DNA from 2 places in the Zymobacter palmae genome. Region 2 is predicted to be linked to the other one. Evidence: riboswitches for the same ligand, from Rfam matches in the RefSeq annotation. Region 2 holds a riboswitch; the other holds the start of a gene.

Region 1 (5,077 bases), 700 kb from region 2:
TGTGTAAATCAATAGGACAGTTCTGGCCCATAAACTGCATCCAACTGGCACTATCACTTGCAATGGCATTGCGCTTAGCTTGCAAGAACTGTGACACCTTCCCATGTGCAAGGGACAGATGCCTCTGCCCCTGTTTTAAAAGGCGTTTGGCGATGACTACACCTACCAACGATAGTGTGCGGCAGCTGGATCAGCAGTACGTTTTTCATTCTTGGTCGGCTCAGGAGGGGCGCCACCCGCTCGTTATTGCGGGCGGGAAGGGCTGTCGCCTGTGGGACTACGAGGGCCATCGCTATCTCGACTTCAGTAGTCAGCTGGTCAACACCAATATCGGTGCCCAACATCCCAAGGTGATTGAGGCTATCAAGGCACAGGCCGAGCAGCTGACGACGATTGCCCCTGCTACTGCCAATCTGGCGCGTGGTGAAGCCGCTAGACTCATCTTGTCGCACGTATCGGATCGCTTCAGCAAAGTGTTTTTCACTAATGCGGGAGCCGACGCCAACGAAAATGCTATTCGCATGGCACGTCTTTACACTGGCCGTGACAAGGTGCTGTCGAGCTATCGCTCCTATCACGGCAATACCGGCAGTGCGATCTGTGCGACAGGGGACTGGCGTCGCCTGCCCAACGATTATGCGCGCGGCCATGTGCACTTCTTCACGCCCTATCTGTATCGCAGTGAATTCAACGCAGCGACTGAAGAAGAAGAGTGTGCCGCCGCACTACGCCATCTTCGCCGCATTATCGAGTGCGAAGGGCCTTCCACCATCGCGGCGATCCTGCTGGAAACGATTCCGGGCACGGCGGGCATCCTGATGCCGCCTGAGGGGTATCTGAAAGGGGTGGAAGCACTGGCGCGCGAGTTCGGTATCGTACTGATCATGGATGAGGTTATGGCGGGGTTCGGGCGCACCGGCCGCTGGTTCACCTTCCAGCACTACGGTATCGAACCCGATCTGATCACCTTTGCGAAAGGGGTCAACTCGGGCTATGTGCCCGCTGGTGGGGTCATCCTTTCGAACGAGATCAGCCACTTCTTCGATAATCGGATGTTTCCAGGCGGCCTGACCTATTCAGGGCATCCGTTGGCGATGGCGGCTATCGTAGCGACTATTACAGCGATGGAAGATGAAGGCATTGTTGAACATGCCGCTCGTATCGGTGATGACATCATTGCGCCAGCGCTTCGTCGGCTCGCTGAACGGTGCCCGATCGTGGGCGATGTACGCGGCAAGGGGGTCTTCCATGCCATTGAACTGGTCAGCGATCGTGAGACACGCGCACCGCTTCCAGCAGCACAGATGGCGGTCCTCAAGGCGGACCTGCTGGCGCGGGGCATGCTGAGCTTTATCGCTGAAAACCGTATTCACGTAGTACCGCCGTGCGTTGTCACCGTCGAGGAGGCTGAAGAAGGACTGGCCATCATTGAGGCCGCACTGACGGCACTGGCTCGCTCGCAGGACTAATCGGAACGGCCTTTGCAACGCAATGTTCTTGGGCCGATAACAACAGGCACACGGGGTGCAGTCAGCCCCTCTGGCACGACATACCCTTTCTGATGGCCGCCGTGAGCGGCGGTCGTCGCAGGGCCTCTGTGCTGCCGAGCTGGAGGCGGGACACCTTCAGTTCGGCCTTATTCCTTGCAGTTCACTTGCTTTCCCCATAAAGTTTGCCCTACTCAACGGGGTGCGGCCTTGGTCGCTGAGAGAGGTAACGCCTTAACCCGTCGTACCTGATCCGGATCATGCCGGCGGAGGGATTGAGCATCTCTATGCCCGTTTCTGGGCACTGCCTATCACTTCCGCACGCGACCCTTTTCCCTACTGCCTTGCGGAGGTCTGCGATGCGCCATCGTTTTCTGACCACTTTGGTCTCGTCTCTATGCGTCCTGTTTGCAGCATCGGCCTATGCCGATGAGCGTCCGACGCTTACCGTCTATACCTACGATATATTTGCGCGCAAGGTGATCACGCCGGAGCTGCGTCAGCAGTTCGAGGCGCAGTGCCAGTGCCAGCTCAACATGGTCGGATTGGGTGATGCGGGCAACATCATGTCGCGTCTGCAGTTGGAAGGGACCAAGACTCAGGCCGATGTGGTGCTGGGAATCGACAACAACCAGCGAGCCGAAGCGCGTCGCAGTGGGCTGTTTGCACCGCTACCAACCCATCTTGGTACCCCGACGCTGCCGATCGACTGGCAGGATGCGACCTTTATGCCCGTGGACTGGGGCTGGTTCACCTTCGTTTATGACAGCCAGAAAGTGCCTACTCCGCCCGCCAGTCTTGATGAACTGATCAACAGTGATCTGCGTGTGGTGCTGGAAGATCCGCGTACCAGCACGCCGGGGCTTGGCATGCTGCTATGGATGAAGTCTGTCTATGGTGATAAGGCCGCCGAACGCTGGCAGCAGCTGGCGCGTCATACCGTGACTGTATCGCGCAACTGGAGCGAAGCCTATGGGCTGTTCCTGCATGGTGAAGCCGATGCGGTGCTGTCCTATTCAACCTCTCCTGCGTATCACATCGAAAAAGAAGGCGAGCATCGCTACAAAGCGATGAACCTGTCGGAAGGGCTGTACATGCAGATCGAACTGGCGGGCAAACTGGCGTCGTCGGCCCATCCTCGCGAAGCGGATCAGTTTCTGGCCTTCATTACACGGCCCGAGTTTCAGCAGCGTATGTTAGTGACCAACTGGATGTATCCCGCATGGCATGACAGCGAGATCAAGCGTCCGGCGGGCTACTATCAGGATACCTTCACGCCATCACGCACGTTCATGATGGATGACGCCACGCTGGATGCGCATCGCAAGGCGTGGGTACGTGAGTGGCAGTCGGCCATGAGCGGCGCTCGGCGCTGATGGATAAAGCGCAATGATGATGAGACAAGGCTGGCGTTGGCAGCCCATTGCCACCCTAGTGGCGCTTGTGGTGCTGTTGGCATCGTTGATTGGCCCCTTGGGCGCACTGCTGGTGCGCTATCCCCCTTGGCCGTTGGAGGCAGTCGTCGGGGATGAGTACCTGCTGGGCGTGGTACGTTTCACCGTGCTGCAGGCGTTGCTGTCGATGGTGCTATCGATTATGCCTGCCATATGGATCGCACGGGCTTTGGCGCGGCGCTCAGCTTTCTTTGGACGATCATGGCTGCTATCGCTGCTGGGGTTACCGATTGTGCTGCCGCCGATCGTGGCGGTATTCGCCATCACGGCGGTGTACGGCTACAACGGTGTCGCCAACCATGTGCTGCTGGCACTTGGGCTGCCGCGGTTGGGGTCGGTCTATGGATTGATCGGTATCCTGCTCGGCCATGTCTTCTTCAATCTGCCGCTCGCGGTGCGCTGGCTGTTGCCGCTGTGGGAGCGGATTCCGGTTGAACACTGGCGCTTGGCGGCGCAGTTGGATATGCCCAGCCGCACCTGCTTTAGTGTGATCGAGTGGCCGGCCATCCGTGGGGCGCTGCCGGGTCTGGCGGCGCTCATTTTCCTGTTATGCCTGACCAGCTTTGCCGTCGTGCTGACCTTGGGTGGTGGCCCAGCCGCCACCACACTGCCGGTTGCGCTGTACCAGAGCTTGCGCATGGAAAGCGATTTTCCTCTGACGGCACAGTTGGCCTTGTTGCAGATGGTGCTGTGCGTGATCGTGCTGGTGATTCTGCCGTGGCGCGCGTCGCAGGCCACCGACGAACCCGAGCGTTTGCAGCGGGTCGATCGTCACGACCGCCACTCGGTATGGGCGCGTGTGAGCGATGGTGCCGCGTTGATGGGTGTCACGCTGTTTGTGGGGTTGCCCGTACTGGCCGCACTGTTTGCAGGCCTTCGTGGCCCTTGGTTTGAGGTATTGGCGCAGAGTGCGTTCTGGCAGGTGTGGTGGAGTTCGCTGTGGATCGCTCTGGGAAGCGGCGCGTTGGCACTGCTGGTGGGTCTGCCGTTAAGCGCGGGCATGGCCCAACATCAGGCGCGTTTGCGCCAATGGTTGCAGATCGGTGGTCTGTTTGGGCTGGCTGTGCCGACGGTCGTACTGGGGGCGGGTTGGTTCATCCTGCTGCGGGGCAATATCGGGCCGTGGGGCAGTGTGCTCATCATGGTGTCGAATGGCGTGATGTGCGTGCCTTACGTGCTGAAGATGATGGTGCCTGCGTGGTCGGTACTGACCGCACAGTATGGGCCGTTGCGTGCTCAGCTAGGGTTGTCCGAGCGGCTGTGGTGGTGCCGAGTGCTGTGGCCGCTGTCACGCACGGCGTTGGGTACAGCACTGGCAGTCAGCCTCTGTATGAGTCTCGGTGATCTGGGTATCGTGGCTATCTTTGGCGATCAGTCCAGTGTCGTGACGCTGCCATTGCTGCTGCAGAACCAGATGTCCGATTATCAGTACGGTGAAGCGGCAGTCACCTCTGCGGCACTGATGCTGACGATCGGCGGGCTGTTTGCGCTGGTGGATCGTTTGATCGGTGGACGCCATATCGATGTTCACAAAGACGTTCATAAAGACCGTTTGTCCACAAAGACGGCTCACAAGGACCGCGACGATGAATGATGCTGCGCTAGGATTAGTGCTCAAAGAGGCGACTACCTATTACGAAGGGCAGCCGTTCCGGTACTCGCTGGCCGTCAGGCCGGGGGAATGTCTCGGCGTGGTAGGCCCCAGCGGGGGTGGCAAGAGCACGTTGCTCGATATCATCGCGGGTTTTGCACCGCTGGCGGCGGGCAGTGTCTGCGTGAACGGTGAGGACATCAGTCGGCAGAGCGTTGAAGTGCGTCCCGTTACGCTGATGTTCCAGTCGCACAACCTGTTTCCGCACATGAGCGTTGCCGACAACGTACTGCTGGGCATCGATCCGCGTATGAAGCGACGTCGTGTCGAACGGCAGCGTGTGGAGCAGGTGCTGGAAAAGGTAGGGTTGGCCGCTTATGGCCAGCGCTTGCCCGGTCAGCTTTCGGGCGGTCAGCGTCAGCGCGTCGCTCTGGCGCGAGCGCTGCTGCGTGAGCGTCCGGTGCTGATGCTGGATGAGCCGCTGGCTGCGCTGGGACCGGCGCAGCGCCAAGAAATGCTAACGCTGTTAGATGAATTGACGCAGC
Region 2 (5,077 bases):
CGTGCGACGGACGATGACGAGTTGGTGATCCGTAGCCTGTCGGAGCTAAAGCCCGGCGCACCGGTCGTTCACCGTGCACACGGGGTCGGACGCTATCTGGGACTGGAAACCATCACTGCAGCGGGTCAGCAGGCGGAGTTCGTGGCGCTCGAATACGCCAACGGTGCCAAGCTGTACGTGCCCGTCGATAGCCTGTCGATGATCTCACGCTATAGTGGTGCGCCCGACGAAGCTGCGCCACTGCACAAGCTGGGCAACGATCAATGGGAGAAGGCACGCCGCAAGGCGGCCGAACGCATCCGCGATACAGCGGCCGAGCTGCTGGACGTGTATGCCCGCCGTGAAGCGCGCGAGGGTTTTGCCTGCCGGCCCCCCGACGATGCCTATGCACGTTTTGCCGCGGCATTCCCGTTCGAGGAAACGCCCGATCAGAAAGCGGCCATTCAGGCCGTCATTCACGACATGACCTCCGTACAGCCGATGGACCGTGTCATCTGCGGTGACGTTGGTTTCGGCAAGACCGAAGTGGCAATGCGCGCAGCGTTCTTGGCCGTCAACTCGGGACGACAAGTCGCCGTACTGGTGCCGACCACACTGCTGGCTCAGCAGCACTACGACAACTTTCGCGACCGCTTCGCGGATACCGCCGTCAACATCGAGATCCTGTCGCGCTTCAAGGCCGGCAAAGCACAGACCGCCGCCCTCGAACGCCTGCGCGAGGGCCAAGCTGACATTGTGATCGGCACGCACAAGCTGCTCGGGCGCGACACCGAATTCAAGGAACTGGGGCTGGTCATCATTGACGAGGAACACCGCTTTGGGGTGGCACAGAAGGAGCGCCTGAAGGCGATGCGCGCCGAAGTGGACATTCTCACCATGACCGCTACCCCCATCCCTCGCACACTGTCGATGGCGATGAGTGGCATGCGCGACCTGTCGATCATCGCCACGCCACCGGCACGCCGCCTGTCGGTCAAAACGTTCATCCAGCAGCGCAATGATGGCGTATTGAAGGAAGCTATCCTGCGTGAAATCCTACGTGGCGGGCAGGTCTACTACCTCCACAACGAGGTCAAAAGCATCGAAGCCGCGGCCGAAAAGCTGGAAGAACTGGTTCCCGAAGCCCGCGTCGGCGTGGCACACGGTCAGCTGGCCGAACGCCAGTTGGAACGCGTAATGAGCGACTTCTACCACAAGCGCTTCAACATTCTGGTCTGCTCAACAATCATCGAAACCGGTATTGACGTGCCCAGCGCCAACACCATCATCATTGAGCGCGCCGATAAGTTCGGGCTGGCACAGCTGCACCAGCTGCGCGGCCGCGTGGGTCGTTCGCACCACCAAGCCTATGCGTACCTACTGACGCCACCGCCGAAGCAGATCACCAGTGATGCTCGCAAGCGTCTTGAAGCCATCAGCCAATCGGAAGATCTGGGGGCCGGTTTCACGCTGGCCAGCCACGATCTGGAAATCCGCGGCGCAGGTGAACTGTTGGGCGAAGAGCAGAGTGGCCAGATCGAGACCATCGGCTATGGCCTGTACATGGACATGCTTGATCGTGCGGTGAAAGCCATTCGTTCGGGGAAAACGCCAAACCTCGAAGCGCCGCTCGAAGAAGAGGTCGAAATCGGACTGGGGCTGCCCGCCCTGATTCCCGACGACTACCTGCCCGATGTTCAGCAGCGTCTGGTGATGTACAAGCGTATCAGTAGCGCCGCTACGGCCGACGCCCTGCGCGAGCTTCAAGTCGAGATGATCGATCGCTTCGGCCTGCTGCCTGACCCGGTCAAGCACCTGTTCCGTCAGGCCGTGTTGCGCCAGCGCGCCGAACGGCTGGGCATCCATCGTCTTGAAGCGGGGCCGGAGCGAGGTCGCCTGATCTTCGGCAGCCAACCGACCATTGACCCGATGACGCTGGTCACGCTGATACAACGCGAACCCCAGCGCTACCGACTCGACGGCGCGCAAACGCTACGCTTCACTGCCGCGATGCCCGATGCAGAAACGCGCTTCAAGGCAATAGAAGCCCTGCTGACACGGCTTGAGCAGAGTCGCAGCGCGGTGAACAGCGACTAACGTCGAAGCCCACATCAGCGCACCAAGCTTGCCAGCTGACGCTTAGTGCGTTAAAACAGCACCCATCAGCACTTGTCGGAGTGCTCCCAGCGACGATGTACCGCGTTCGGGAGCTGAGACCCCCAGAGGGAATCCGTGGAACCTGATCAGATTCGGATCTGCGAAGGAAACAAGCGTGCAACCTGCCCTATGTCTTGCCATTAGTACGGACGACTCACGGGCAGGTTTATCCTAAAGCGCGGTATCACTGCGCCCCCGCACGCCTTTTCCCCTCTCTGAATAACCAGCGTCCCACCGCGTTCCCTTTGCTCTATGCGCTCCGAATCAGCCTGACCTGCCCGCTGATATCGAAGGCAGCCAGGCGCATTGCGGAAAGGAAACATCACCGTGGTAGCGCTCTCCTCTTCATCGACATCATCTCGCTATCAGCGTCAAATGGCCCTCAGCGACTTCGGCCTTGAAGGACAACAGCGCCTGCATGCCGCCCATGTACTGCTGGTCGGTGCGGGCGGCCTAGGGTCAGCGGCGGCCCCTTATTTGGTGGGTGCTGGCATAGGCACGCTGACGCTCGCCGATGACGATCACGTCAGCCTCACCAATCTTCATCGTCAGGTACTGTACAACGAAGCCGACATTGGCCTCTCGAAAGCGAACACGGCCTGCCAGCGGTTGAGCGCCCGCAACGTTGACGTCGACTGCCGCGCTATTGCCTGCCGCCTTGAAGGTTCAGCCCTGCAGGATGCCGTTGCCGCCGCCGATCTTGTACTGGATTGCACCGACAACCTCGCCACCCGTCGCGCTATCAATGCGTGCTGCGTAGCCCTGCAGACACCGTGGATACACGCCAGCGTTGCCCGCCTGCAAGGCCAGCTCACCGTCTTCGCGCCCCCGTTTAGTCACGGCTGCTATCACTGTCTGTTCCCTGAAGAAGCCCCTGCCGCTCCCGGCCCACTGCCCATCCTCGGCCCATTGCCCGGCATCTTCGGGGCCATGCAAGCCCTTGAGGCCATTCGCTGGCTGGTCAACAACGATTCGCCTCTTACCCACACGATCACCTTGTTCGATGGTCAGCATCAGCACTGGCAGACCCTAGAACGTACCGCTCATCCTCACTGCTCTGTCTGTGGAACCCACTCATGACCACCACCATCACGCTCAACGGCGAACCTCGCACGCTGCCTCAAAACCCTCTGACACTGGCAGAGCTGCTCCTCCAGCTTGACGCTACCGCCCCCGGCTATGCCGTCGCACTCAACGGCAAGGTTGTGCCCCGCCAGCACTGGGAACAGCAGACCGTCAGCGGCGGTGATGCCCTGCTGCTGATCCAGCCCATCGCCGGAGGCTAAATGGCCCGCATGCCGCCACCGCGCCACTGCTAACGCTTTCGTTCACCTTCTGTCAGGACTCTTTTGTCATGCTAACCATTGCCGACTGCACGTTTTCTTCCCGCCTACTGATGGGTACGGGTAAATTCGCCACCCCAGCGCTGATGCTGGCCGCGCTGGAAGCCTCCGGCGCTGGGATGGTGACCCTTGCAATGAAGCGAGTGACCGCTACCGCCAACGAAGGCGATGTCTATGCGCCACTTAAGGCCAGCGGCATCCCGCTGCTGCCCAATACATCCGGCGCACGCACCGCCGATGAAGCCGTACTGGCCGCCCAGCTTGCACGCGAAGCGATGAACACACCGTGGATCAAACTGGAGATCCACCCCGATCAACGCTGGCTGCTACCCGACCCCATCGAAACGCTCAAGGCCGCCGAACAGCTGGTCAAGGAAGGCTTTGTCGTCATGCCTTACTGCAGTGCCGATCCGGTGCTATGCAAGCGACTGGAGGACGTCGGCTGCGCCGCAGTCATGCCGTTGGGTGCGCCGATCGGCTCCAATCAGGGGCTGTCTACGCGTGATATGCTGCGCATCATTATTGAGCAAGCACAGGTACCCGTCGTCGTCGACGCGGGTATCGGCCGCCCCAGCCAAGCGGTGGAAGCATTGGAAATGGGCGCCGATGCCGTACTGGTAAATACCGCCATCGCCTCGGCCGCCGATCCCGTGCAGATGGCCCACGCTTTCCGCCTCGCTGTCGAAGCAGGCGAACTGGCACGCTCTAGCCGCCCTGGCGCGGTCACATGGCAGGCACAGGCCTCCAGCCCGCTGACCTCTTTTCTCGACACGCTGAACTGAAGGAGCCTCACTGCATGAGCCGTTCATTTTTCGGTGAGCTGCACCAGCTCGACTGGCAGGACATCACCCTGCGCATCAATGCCATGACGGCAGCCGACGTTCAGCGTGCCCTGACCACCCCATCCCCGGACGCCCATGATCTGATGGCGCTGATCTCACCCGCCGCTGATGGGTTTCTCGAACAGATGGCCCAGCGTGCGCAGGCCCTTAGCCGCCAGCGCTTCGGCAGCACCATTGGCATGTACGTGCCGCTGTACCTGTCAAACATGTGCGCCAACAACTGCAGCTACTGCGGTTTCTCTTCGCACAACAGGATCACCCGCAAAATTCTGAGCGGAGAAGAGATTGAGCGGGAATGCGAGGCGATCAAGGCACTGGGGTTCGATCAGGTCGTAATCGTGACAGGAGAACACCCCAAGAAAGTCGGCATGGCGTACTTCCGCGAGCATCTGCCACGCATTCGCCGCCACTTCAGTCATCTGATGATGGAAGTGCAACCGATGCGAATTGAGGACTACACCGAGCTGCGCACGCTGGGTGTCGATACGGTGCTGGTGTATCAGGAAACCTACCATCCGGCGCTGTACGATCAGCACCACCTCAGCGGCTTCAAGACCGACTTCCAGTGGCGACTGGAAACCCCCGACCGGTTGGGCCTTGCCGGCATGAGCAAGATCGGTCTAGGTGCACTGCTTGGGCTGTCCGCCGATTGGCGCACCGACTGCTTCATGATGACGGAGCACCTACGCTATCTGCGCGAGCGCTATTGGCAGAGCCGCTTCTCGATATCGTTCCCGCGCCTGCGTCCCTGTGAGG

Evidence for each region. A riboswitch is a leader RNA that binds a small molecule or an ion and turns the genes downstream of it on or off. The one in region 2 is predicted to bind thiamine pyrophosphate.
Region 1: linked by a shared signal. The riboswitch ahead of thiB (thiamine ABC transporter substrate binding subunit) and the one ahead of ZBT109_RS09420 (HesA/MoeB/ThiF family protein) in region 2 are both predicted to bind thiamine pyrophosphate.

The regions. Positions count from the first base shown of each region.
Region 1 is NZ_AP018933.1:2,801,947-2,807,023, reverse strand. Features, by position in the region: gene ZBT109_RS12385 (aspartate aminotransferase family protein) at 153-1,469, shown strand; TPP riboswitch at 1,676-1,779, shown strand; gene thiB (thiamine ABC transporter substrate binding subunit) at 1,847-2,863, shown strand; gene ZBT109_RS12375 (thiamine/thiamine pyrophosphate ABC transporter permease ThiP) at 2,877-4,535, shown strand; gene ZBT109_RS12370 (thiamine ABC transporter ATP-binding protein) at 4,528-5,077, shown strand, end outside.
Region 2 is NZ_AP018933.1:2,105,695-2,110,771, forward strand. Features, by position in the region: gene mfd (transcription-repair coupling factor) at 1-2,076, shown strand, start outside; TPP riboswitch at 2,143-2,262, shown strand; gene ZBT109_RS09420 (HesA/MoeB/ThiF family protein) at 2,464-3,216, shown strand; gene thiS (sulfur carrier protein ThiS) at 3,213-3,422, shown strand; gene ZBT109_RS09430 (thiazole synthase) at 3,491-4,261, shown strand; gene thiH (2-iminoacetate synthase ThiH) at 4,276-5,077, shown strand, end outside.